Regions from separate parts of the Bacillus sp. AFS031507 genome, predicted to be linked through region 1. Evidence: riboswitches for the same ligand, from Rfam matches in the RefSeq annotation. Region 1 holds a riboswitch; each other region holds the start of a gene.
The links. Region 1 has a riboswitch for cobalamin ahead of COE25_RS06720 ((2Fe-2S) ferredoxin domain-containing protein). Riboswitches for the same ligand answer to the same signal wherever they lie in the genome.
Positions count from the first base shown of each region.

Region 2: it holds a riboswitch for cobalamin, as region 1 does, so the genes downstream of both, COE25_RS22335 (ribonucleoside-diphosphate reductase subunit alpha) here and COE25_RS06720 ((2Fe-2S) ferredoxin domain-containing protein) in region 1, are expected to answer to the same signal.
Region 3: it holds a riboswitch for cobalamin, as region 1 does, so the genes downstream of both, COE25_RS21140 (ABC transporter substrate-binding protein) here and COE25_RS06720 ((2Fe-2S) ferredoxin domain-containing protein) in region 1, are expected to answer to the same signal.
Region 4: it holds a riboswitch for cobalamin, as region 1 does, so the genes downstream of both, metE (5-methyltetrahydropteroyltriglutamate--homocysteine S-methyltransferase) here and COE25_RS06720 ((2Fe-2S) ferredoxin domain-containing protein) in region 1, are expected to answer to the same signal.

Region 1 covers NZ_NUOW01000004.1:15,829-18,033, forward strand. Annotated here, with positions in the region: gene cobJ (precorrin-3B C(17)-methyltransferase) at 1-685, opposite strand, end outside; gene COE25_RS06720 ((2Fe-2S) ferredoxin domain-containing protein) at 739-1,122, opposite strand; cobalamin riboswitch at 1,250-1,426, opposite strand; cobalamin riboswitch at 1,604-1,792, opposite strand.
Region 2 covers NZ_NUOW01000025.1:204,096-206,300, reverse strand. Annotated here, with positions in the region: gene COE25_RS22335 (ribonucleoside-diphosphate reductase subunit alpha) at 1-898, opposite strand, end outside; cobalamin riboswitch at 1,035-1,236, opposite strand; gene COE25_RS22330 (hypothetical protein) at 1,403-2,205, shown strand, end outside.
Region 3 covers NZ_NUOW01000024.1:215,378-217,582, forward strand. Annotated here, with positions in the region: gene COE25_RS21135 (FecCD family ABC transporter permease) at 1-50, opposite strand, end outside; gene COE25_RS21140 (ABC transporter substrate-binding protein) at 16-981, opposite strand; cobalamin riboswitch at 1,176-1,368, opposite strand; gene ribH (6,7-dimethyl-8-ribityllumazine synthase) at 1,427-1,897, opposite strand; partial or broken gene ribB (3,4-dihydroxy-2-butanone-4-phosphate synthase) at 1,924-2,205, opposite strand, start outside.
Region 4 covers NZ_NUOW01000036.1:109,221-111,425, forward strand. Annotated here, with positions in the region: gene metE (5-methyltetrahydropteroyltriglutamate--homocysteine S-methyltransferase) at 1-1,327, opposite strand, end outside; cobalamin riboswitch at 1,711-1,891, opposite strand; gene COE25_RS25725 (VOC family protein) at 1,987-2,205, opposite strand, start outside.

The DNA of each region.
Region 1 (2,205 bases):
CAATTAAAACGGTGGTTAACATACCAATTTCATGTTCGAGCATCTCTTTTAAATTGGTTAAGACGATCTTTTGACTATCACGGTAAGCACTCTTTACCAATCCTACAGGGGTTTCTGGTGAGCGATATTTTAGTAGAATTTTTTGAGCTTCCATGATCTGCCGTGTTCTTCTCCCGCTTTTTGGATTATATAAAGCAATCACAAAATCAGCTTGAGCGGCCGCTTCGATTCGTTTCTCGATTATGCTCCAAGGTGTCAAATGGTCACTTAAGCTGATCGTACAGGCATCATGCATGACCGGCGCGCCTAATAAAGCAGCACAGGAGTTGATGGCAGAAATACCAGGGACCACCTCCACTTCTACCCCTGAGTCTTTTTTCCAGCCTTTTTCGATTAGCACTTCGTAAACCAGTCCTGCCATTCCATATACACCGGCATCACCGCTCGAAATGACGGCTACCGTGTAACCGAGTTCGGCCTGTTTCACTGCCTCCTGGGCCCGGCTCACTTCTTCTGTCATTCCTGTGCTGATGATTTGTTTTCCAGCTATTAATCCCTTGATTAAATCAACGTAGGTTTTGTAGCCGATGATGATATCACTTTCTTCGATGGCTTCTTTTGCCCGTCCGGTGATATGTTTTTCATCACCAGGGCCAAAACCAATAACCAATAATTTGCCTTTCACACTATTACGCCACCTTCCAAAATTTCAAACTAGAATCCAGCTACTATCCGCTGTTAAATCTTTTCTTTAACAGCTTTTTGTACTCCTGCAATGCATTCCGACCCTTCTGGCTGTATGAATCCTTCTTCGGAATATTGATAAATCGCATGCTCCTGAGGGCAATGACCTTCCGCCAGATGACGCTTTACAATCGTAGTTCCCACTTCTGGGGTTACGTTTTTATACCAAGTTCCTGACGGATAGACGATGGCAACAGGTGCATCCTTACATCTCCCATTGCATCTTGTTCTTGTTGTATGTATCAGTGAATCTAAGTTTAAATTGGTGATTTCATTCCGAATTGCTTGTGTCGCTTCCTCCCCACCCTTTCTCATACAGCTGCTGCCGTTGCAAATGAAAACATGGTGTTTCGTCCCTTGTAAATTCCAAGTAGTCATGTCACACTCTCCTTTTCGTTTTTTACGTAAAAAAAGCACCCCTATGGACATAGGGGTGCAGAATATATACACACAAAAAAATAGCTGTGTATGTTCAGCACTTCTACCTATGTTCCCGTAGGTTGATTGAAGTTATTAGGTAAAGGCAGGTCTCCTGACTTAGGTTCATCATCCATTGCGTCTTCCCGAATTCCTTCAGTGACATCTGCAATAAACTCCCCATACAGTGGCGGGTACCGTGACGGATTTAATCCGTACTTCCCTATTAAGCACATATTCGTGCACCTATCCTAATCTATTCAATTGTTAAAAAGGCTTGTTCCTTCTAAAGCTAAACTATGAGAATTAAAAATGATTTAGAATCATCAAAACGAAAAAATCCGTTCAACATTAGTTGAACGGATAAAACGTCAGCACAAAGAAAGTTAATAAATAATCCTTTTTGTCCAAACGTTCCATCTTCTCAACCCCCGAAGAAATCGAAACATTAAAAGTTAAGACAGGTCTCCTGACTTGTGTTTCTTCCTACTTTAGACCCTTCCCGAATCGTCAATAAATAAACGGTCCAGTGGTTTGTCTATTTCGTCCACACTTACAGTTGCGGGGACAGTTCTGGCCTTTCACCAGATTCCCTATTAAGCCCTAAGGCATCTTAACTAATTGTTAACAAATTCATATGTAATTTTAAGAGATAATAATTATACTAGTCTAACAAATAGAATATTTCAAGTGCTTTTTTTATTCCCTTATATTATTTTCGGGGATCGGCATAGCTATCGGATTGGTGGATACCTACAACAACTTCTTTATCCCCATTCCCTATTTAAATGCCCTATTAGTTATTATTAATCTTGGTGAAAGGAATCGGTAAATGATGAAAGAAAACCTAATTATGACTTTATCAATCGACACCTTTTAACAAATATGATTGATAATATAGATGTGGTAATTCCCTACCTTAAATTTCCAATCGAGTGATGAATGAGGTTCGGAAACTTCAACCTCAGCTGATCGGAAGTAGAGTATTCCTATGGCACGATAAAACGATGGTTTAAAATAAAAAAGTTTATATACCGTTCTTGT
Region 2 (2,205 bases), on a different contig from region 1:
AATCTAGATAAACAGCAATGGCACCTTGCCGTTGACCTAACTGATCGACACTGACAGCTGTATTATTTAGCAATTTAATCCATGGTACAATTCCAGAGGAGTTTCCTTTAAATTTCTTAATATCGGAACCTAGGGCACGAATTTTACCATAATAGATCCCAATACCTCCGCCATCCTTACTTAGCCGAGCAATATCCCAATTATTTAAATAAATGCTATCAAGGGAATCGTCTACTGTATCAATAAAGCAGGAGGAAAGCTGCCCAAAGCTTTTGCCCGCATTCGCTAAAGTAGGGGTAGCAACTGTCATAAATAAATTACTTAGTGCCCAATATGCTTCCTTTACAAGCTGTAAGCGGATGGACTCCTTTTCATCCTTCATAATCGTCATGGCAATAACCATGAACCGCTCCTGCGGGAGTTCATATACGTTTCTATTATGATCTTGAGCAAGATAACGATCCGCTAGTAAAAATAACCCTATGTAATTAAATAATAAATCTTTATCTGGATTTATCTCTTTTGCTAGTTGATCGATTTCATCTTTACTATATAAACTTAGGAGATCATTAGAATATATACCTTTATCAGTCAATTCTTTTATTAATCTATAAAAGTCTCCATATTTTAAAGAACGATTATAGCATCGACTTTTTGCAGATTTTCCATATAATTCATTCAGATATAAACGGGCAGCGACAAATGTCCAATTCGGTTGGTCCATTGCAACTTGATTTATTGCATAGACTAAAGCTTGTTGGTTTGCTTCCACCTCTGTTACTTCCAGTTCGCTTATACGGTTTTTAAGCTCAGTTGTATCCATCTGATATTTTTCTGTAACTTGATTAATAGATTCTAAAACATAATTGAAATCAACTTGAAGCTCCTTTGTTACCATTTCATTTCCCCCTATAATAAAAAAATCCGCTCAAGGGGAATTGAGCGGATGAAACGATAACACTACAAAAGGACTAAAATAAAAGTATCCAATGCCTCCTGTCGCCACCGTTCATCTTCTCAATCCCCGAAGAAGTTGAAACAACTTAAGAAAGACAGGTCTCCTGACTCATGCTTCATCCTACTTTGAACCCTTCCCATATAATTGCCTAATATATTAGACATTTCTTATACAGTGGTTTGCTCATTTCGTCAGCATTTACAGTTGCGGGGGCAGTTCTGGATTTACACCAGATTCCCTATTAAGCCACAATGGCATCGTCTCTTAAGGCTAACACAATATATAGTTTGATTATTATTTATTGAAACAATATATAGTGAATCAATTAATTTAAATAATAGTATAGTCACCAAAATAATTCAAGTCTATTATTAAATAAAAATGAAACCTATCTGGTTTAGTTTCCGTATATTAAGAAAGTCCAAGGTGAAAAGGGGCAATTTTATGGGGAACATTTTTCTATTTACGATGATCATTGGAATAGCTTCAGCACTTGTTTTAATACCCATTTTTAAACATGAAGAGGCAAATAAAAAAGTTGATAAAAAACAAAAAATCGGCGTCTTCATTGCTGTTATGGTTTTTCTTATGCTTCCAGTGTTTTCATTCTTTTATTTTAGTAATTTTGATAGAAACTTCACTTCTTTATGGCCGTTAGCAATCTTCCTAACTGTAGGCGGAGCAGTTCTTGCCAAAGGCACAGAAAGAAAGATTAAAGGACTTCTCTTTCTAGCAAGTCTAGGTCTAGGAATTTATTTCTTAACCGCCTTCATTTTTAATGCCGATGAAAAATATCAAGTAGCAAAGATGGATGCAAAGGTAGAGATTCAGACCTTTGATGAGAAGGAAACACCAGCTAGCGTTCCACCGCAGTTTGCACGTAACAAAATGAAAAAGGCTTTTGGGCAAGTACCGAACACAAGCTACTTTGAGCTTGGAAATCTTCAGATTCAAAAACTGAACGGTGATTATGTATATATTGCTCCCGTTGAATTTTCTGGATTTTTTAAATGGTGGAAAGGTGAAAGAACTCCTGGTTACTTTTCATTAAGTGCAACGGATTCTAGCGCTAATCCAAAATTTATTAAGGCCGAAATGGTTTATACCCCTTCCTCTTATTTTAATAGACAAATCGAGCGGCATATTCGCATGCAATATCCCAAGAAGATTTTCTACGGAGATGTTCAATTAGAAATTAACGAAGAAGGAAAACCTTTTTACATCCGTACTTATGGTGAATTTATTTC
Region 3 (2,205 bases), on a different contig from region 1:
TAGGCTGTATACTTGTTATTTAAAAATTTCAGGATAGACAGCCTTTGCAAGATCTTCTACTCCTTCAACGATCCTAGGGCCTGACCGAGTTACTCGATCAGAATCTACATCGACTACTTTCTTATTTTTTACAGCGTTGACTGTTTCCCAGCCCTTTCTGCTTAAAACTTGTTCTGCCGGATTTTTCACATAGTACCCGTATGTTGTGACGATAACATCAGGATTCCGTTTAATCATCGCCTCTTGATCAATTTTAATCCAGCCTTCTTGATCATTTGCAATGTTTTCAGCATTAATCGAACTTAGCATTTGATCCATAAAGGTATTCTTTCCAGGTGTATAAATTTCTGGAGCCGGTGAAACCTCAACTAATACCTTTTTCTTTTCTTTGATTTCCCCAGCCTTTGCTTTAATTTCGGCCAATTTATCCTTCATCCCTGTAATCATTTCATCGGCTTTCGCTGTTTCACCGGTAGCTTTCCCAATCATATCAATGGAATCATAAACTTGGTCAAAATTTTGCGCATCATTAACAACCAAAACGGTAATTCCGGCATCTTTAAGCTGCTGAAGCCCTGCTTCAGAATTATGAGCGGACGATGCATGTGCTAGCACTAAATCTGGTTTTAAGGAAATGATTTTTTCTAAGTTTATTTCCTGTCCGCCGATTTTTTCTTTTTTCGTCGCTGCTTCCGGATAATTATCGAAATCAGACACGCCCACCACTTCTTTGTCAAGTCCTAATGAAAATGCAATTTCTGTATTACTTGGAATTAGTGAAACGATCTTTTCAGGTTTCTTTTCGATAATAACTTTAGTTTTGGTAGCATCTGTAAGTGTAACAGGATATGTTATTTCCGCTGTTTTCTTCTCTACGCTAGATTTATTCTCTTCCTTCACTTGGTCTTTCTTTTCAGCACAACCTGCTAAAACTCCTACTGTTAATAATACTACTAACAGCAATGAATACAACTTCTTCATTTTTCTCCCTGCTTTCTATGTAATAAAAGTATGTGACAAAAAATAAATCCATTCTTGTGCCAAACAATATAGCTTGGATAACAACAAAAAACATCTCCACAATGTAAATGGAGATGTTGGTATGAGTAGATTCAGGTTACTAGCAACAAGTAAAAAGAGTCTAGACTTCAACACCGTCCTATCCTCGTAGGTCATTGGCGCACAAGAATTAGGCAGGTTTCCTGACTCATGATCGTCGCTTCCTATGCCTTCCCATCGTAGTCGACAGTGACACAATATAGGTTGCTCTCATTTACAGTGGCGGGACCGCGTTGGCTTATACCAAACTTCCCTTTTAAGCTGAAAATCTTTCGAAAAGATTTTAGCACCTAATTTTAAAAATATTTTTTGTTAAACTCATTATAGAAAAGTTGACATGAATTGTACATGTTTTTTTGCAATAATTCTATAATTCAATACTCCTGCATAAATTTGCCATTTCAATCGCAGCAGATGCTGCGTCCCAGCCTTTATTACCTGCTTTAGTTCCTGCACGCTCAATCGCTTGTTCAATGGAATCCGTGGTTAACACTCCAAAAATAACCGGAATACCACTACTTAAATTGATTGCAGAAACACCTTTTGCCACTTCATTACAAACAAAGTCAAAATGTGGAGTAGAGCCGCGAATGACTGTGCCAAGCGTGATAACTGCATCATATTTTTTACTATTAGCCATTTTTTGGGCGATTAATGAAATCTCAAATGCACCTGGTACCCAGGCAACATCCACGTCTGTTTCGCTGACGCCATGTCTTTTGAGAGCATCCTGTGCACCGCCTAATAATTTACTTGTAATGAATTCATTAAAACGTCCAACCACGATTCCAACTTTTAATCCTGAGCCAACTAAATTTCCTTCAAAAATATTACCCATGAGTATTCCTCCTAAATTTGATTTTAAACTTCCCGCTTAACTAAGTTTTCCTTGTTGTTTCGGTATTCTACTAAGTCTTTTATCGTAATCATTTTAACGTTTAGCTTATCAGCAATTTTGCGCAGTTGGGGGACACGGGCCATCGTTCCGTCGTCATTCATGATTTCACAAATGACACCAGCAGGTTTGGCACCGCATAAAATTGCAAGGTCTACAGCTGCTTCTGTATGCCCCGTTCTGCTCAAGACTCCGCCTTTTTTAGCAATTAGCGGAAACATATGCCCTGGTCTTAAAAAATCAGATGCTTT
Region 4 (2,205 bases), on a different contig from region 1:
CTGACTGAGGGAAGCTGCCAATGGTTGTGGTTGGATAATCTGGTAAATCTAATGCCTTTTTCTGCAAAGGCTGACGTTCTTTAAACGTCATTGAACGAGCAAAATCCTCTTGTGTTACTTGTAATACTAGCTCTTTCACACGTGCATTTTTCCTTGCCTTATGCTGTACTAATGCTTCAGTTGCTATCATACTTTGTGAAACGCTCTTATTTCCTGTCCAAGCCTCGTCACGTACGTAAGATGCGATATGTGATAACTCAATTATTTTCTCATCGGCAAATGACAAAGCATTTGTCAGTATGGCATCCAGCTTTGTTTCTGCCTTCGTCGTCACAGGTACATGCTGTAAACTACATGAAGACTGAATCCAAGCTTCTTTTACACCGCTTAATAATAAAACAGCTTTTGTATTGAATGCTTTTTCAGCCAAATTTGCCCGCCAAATATCCCGTCCATTTACGATACCAATTCCTAATACTTTGTCTTGTGGGAACCCGTTTTTTCGAAGTGAAGCCATATTCTCTTCGGAACCATGAATGAAATCAAGACCAATCCCTGCAACAGGTAATTGAGACAGCTCTTCATACGCTGATAGTCCTTCAAAATAGGTTTGCAACATGATTTGTGCAGCCGGTACTTCTTCTGCTAACTGTTTGTAAATTTCTTGCACTAGTTTTACATCATCTGCTGTTAGTGAAAGGGTTAGTGCTGGTTCTTCCACTTGAATCCACTTTGCCCCAGCATCTACAAGTTGCTGCAATACTTGAGCATATAACGGTAAGAGTTTTAAAATAAACAATGCTTTCGATTTAGCATCGTATCCTTTCGCTAAGCTAACAAAAGTAAAAGGACCGATCATTGTAGGCTTTGTAATAAGACCTAATTCCTCTTTGGCTTCTACAAAATAATCTAAAATGTAGTTCTTCGTTAATTGTAATGACTTGCCTTCATACTCGGGCACGATGTAGTGATAGTTGGTGTTAAACCACTTTGTCATCTCACAAGCCACAACATGGCTTGCCCCACGGGCCATTTCGTAATAAGTGGTTAGATCGACTTCATCACCTGTCCACTTATAACGATTTGGAACCATACCGAACATTGCCGCATGGTCAAGCATACGGTCATAAAGGGTAAAATCCCCAACTGTTAGTAACTCTAAGTCTAATGATTGCTGGCGCTTCAAATTATTCAAACGATTCGTTTTCATCTCGAAAATAAATTGCTCCTCTGATATCGCACCCTTCCAAAAAGATTCTATACAACGTTTCCACTCCCGATTATCACCAATGTACGGGTAACCAATGGCAGTACTAACTAAATTCATATTTCATTCCTCCTTATTTAAATTTACATATTCCCAAGTAGAACAAAGGCGCAAGCGCCCGTTTAGCTGCGTATGGACTGGAGCGCTCCAACTGAGATAAAGGAAACACGGAGAGCGTAGCGCATTCGTGCTTGACCTATCGTAGGGCGGAGAGCGAAGTCCACTAGCAGTTGGGCGCTGGAGCTGGATTCAGAGAACTAGTTCACGTTATCCAAAATAAATGATTTGATAATCTCCTATACAACAAAAAAGCCATCTCCACAAAATGGAAATGGCTCTACAATCAAGTTTAAGTTTTGCTAAAAAAATATGCATAAACATAGCTACTCATAACTCGTTTGTCGTACAAAAGAATGTCACCACCTATTTCCACGTAGGTATTTGGTGTGTACTGGAAATTGGCAGGTCTCCTGGCTTATCATCATTGCTCCTCACACCTTCCCATCCTAAGACAGTGGTATTTGTGATTCACTCCGATTTACAGTTGCGGGACAGCGACGGAATTACACCGTTCTTCCCTTTTAAGCCAAGCCTTAGCTTGGCACCAATTCTTACACGATATGTAATTTTCACTAACTATAGCATATTAATAATATGAAGTACATAATTTTCTGAAAAGTAGTCAGTATGATGAGAGTTCTCTCACTCACCTTAGGATTCTATTTTGCATTCGCATCGGGTTGATGAATTCCGAATATATTGCCTTCGGTATCAATATAGTATCCCTGCCACGCCATTCCAGGCAGGGCATATTTGGCCATTGCGACCTTGCCGCCATTCTCAATAATTTTAGCTTCCGTTACATCGTAATTTTCCACTCCCATTGTACAAGCAAATGCATTCAAAGCTTGGTTTGCTTCCGGTGGAGCACTTTGCCG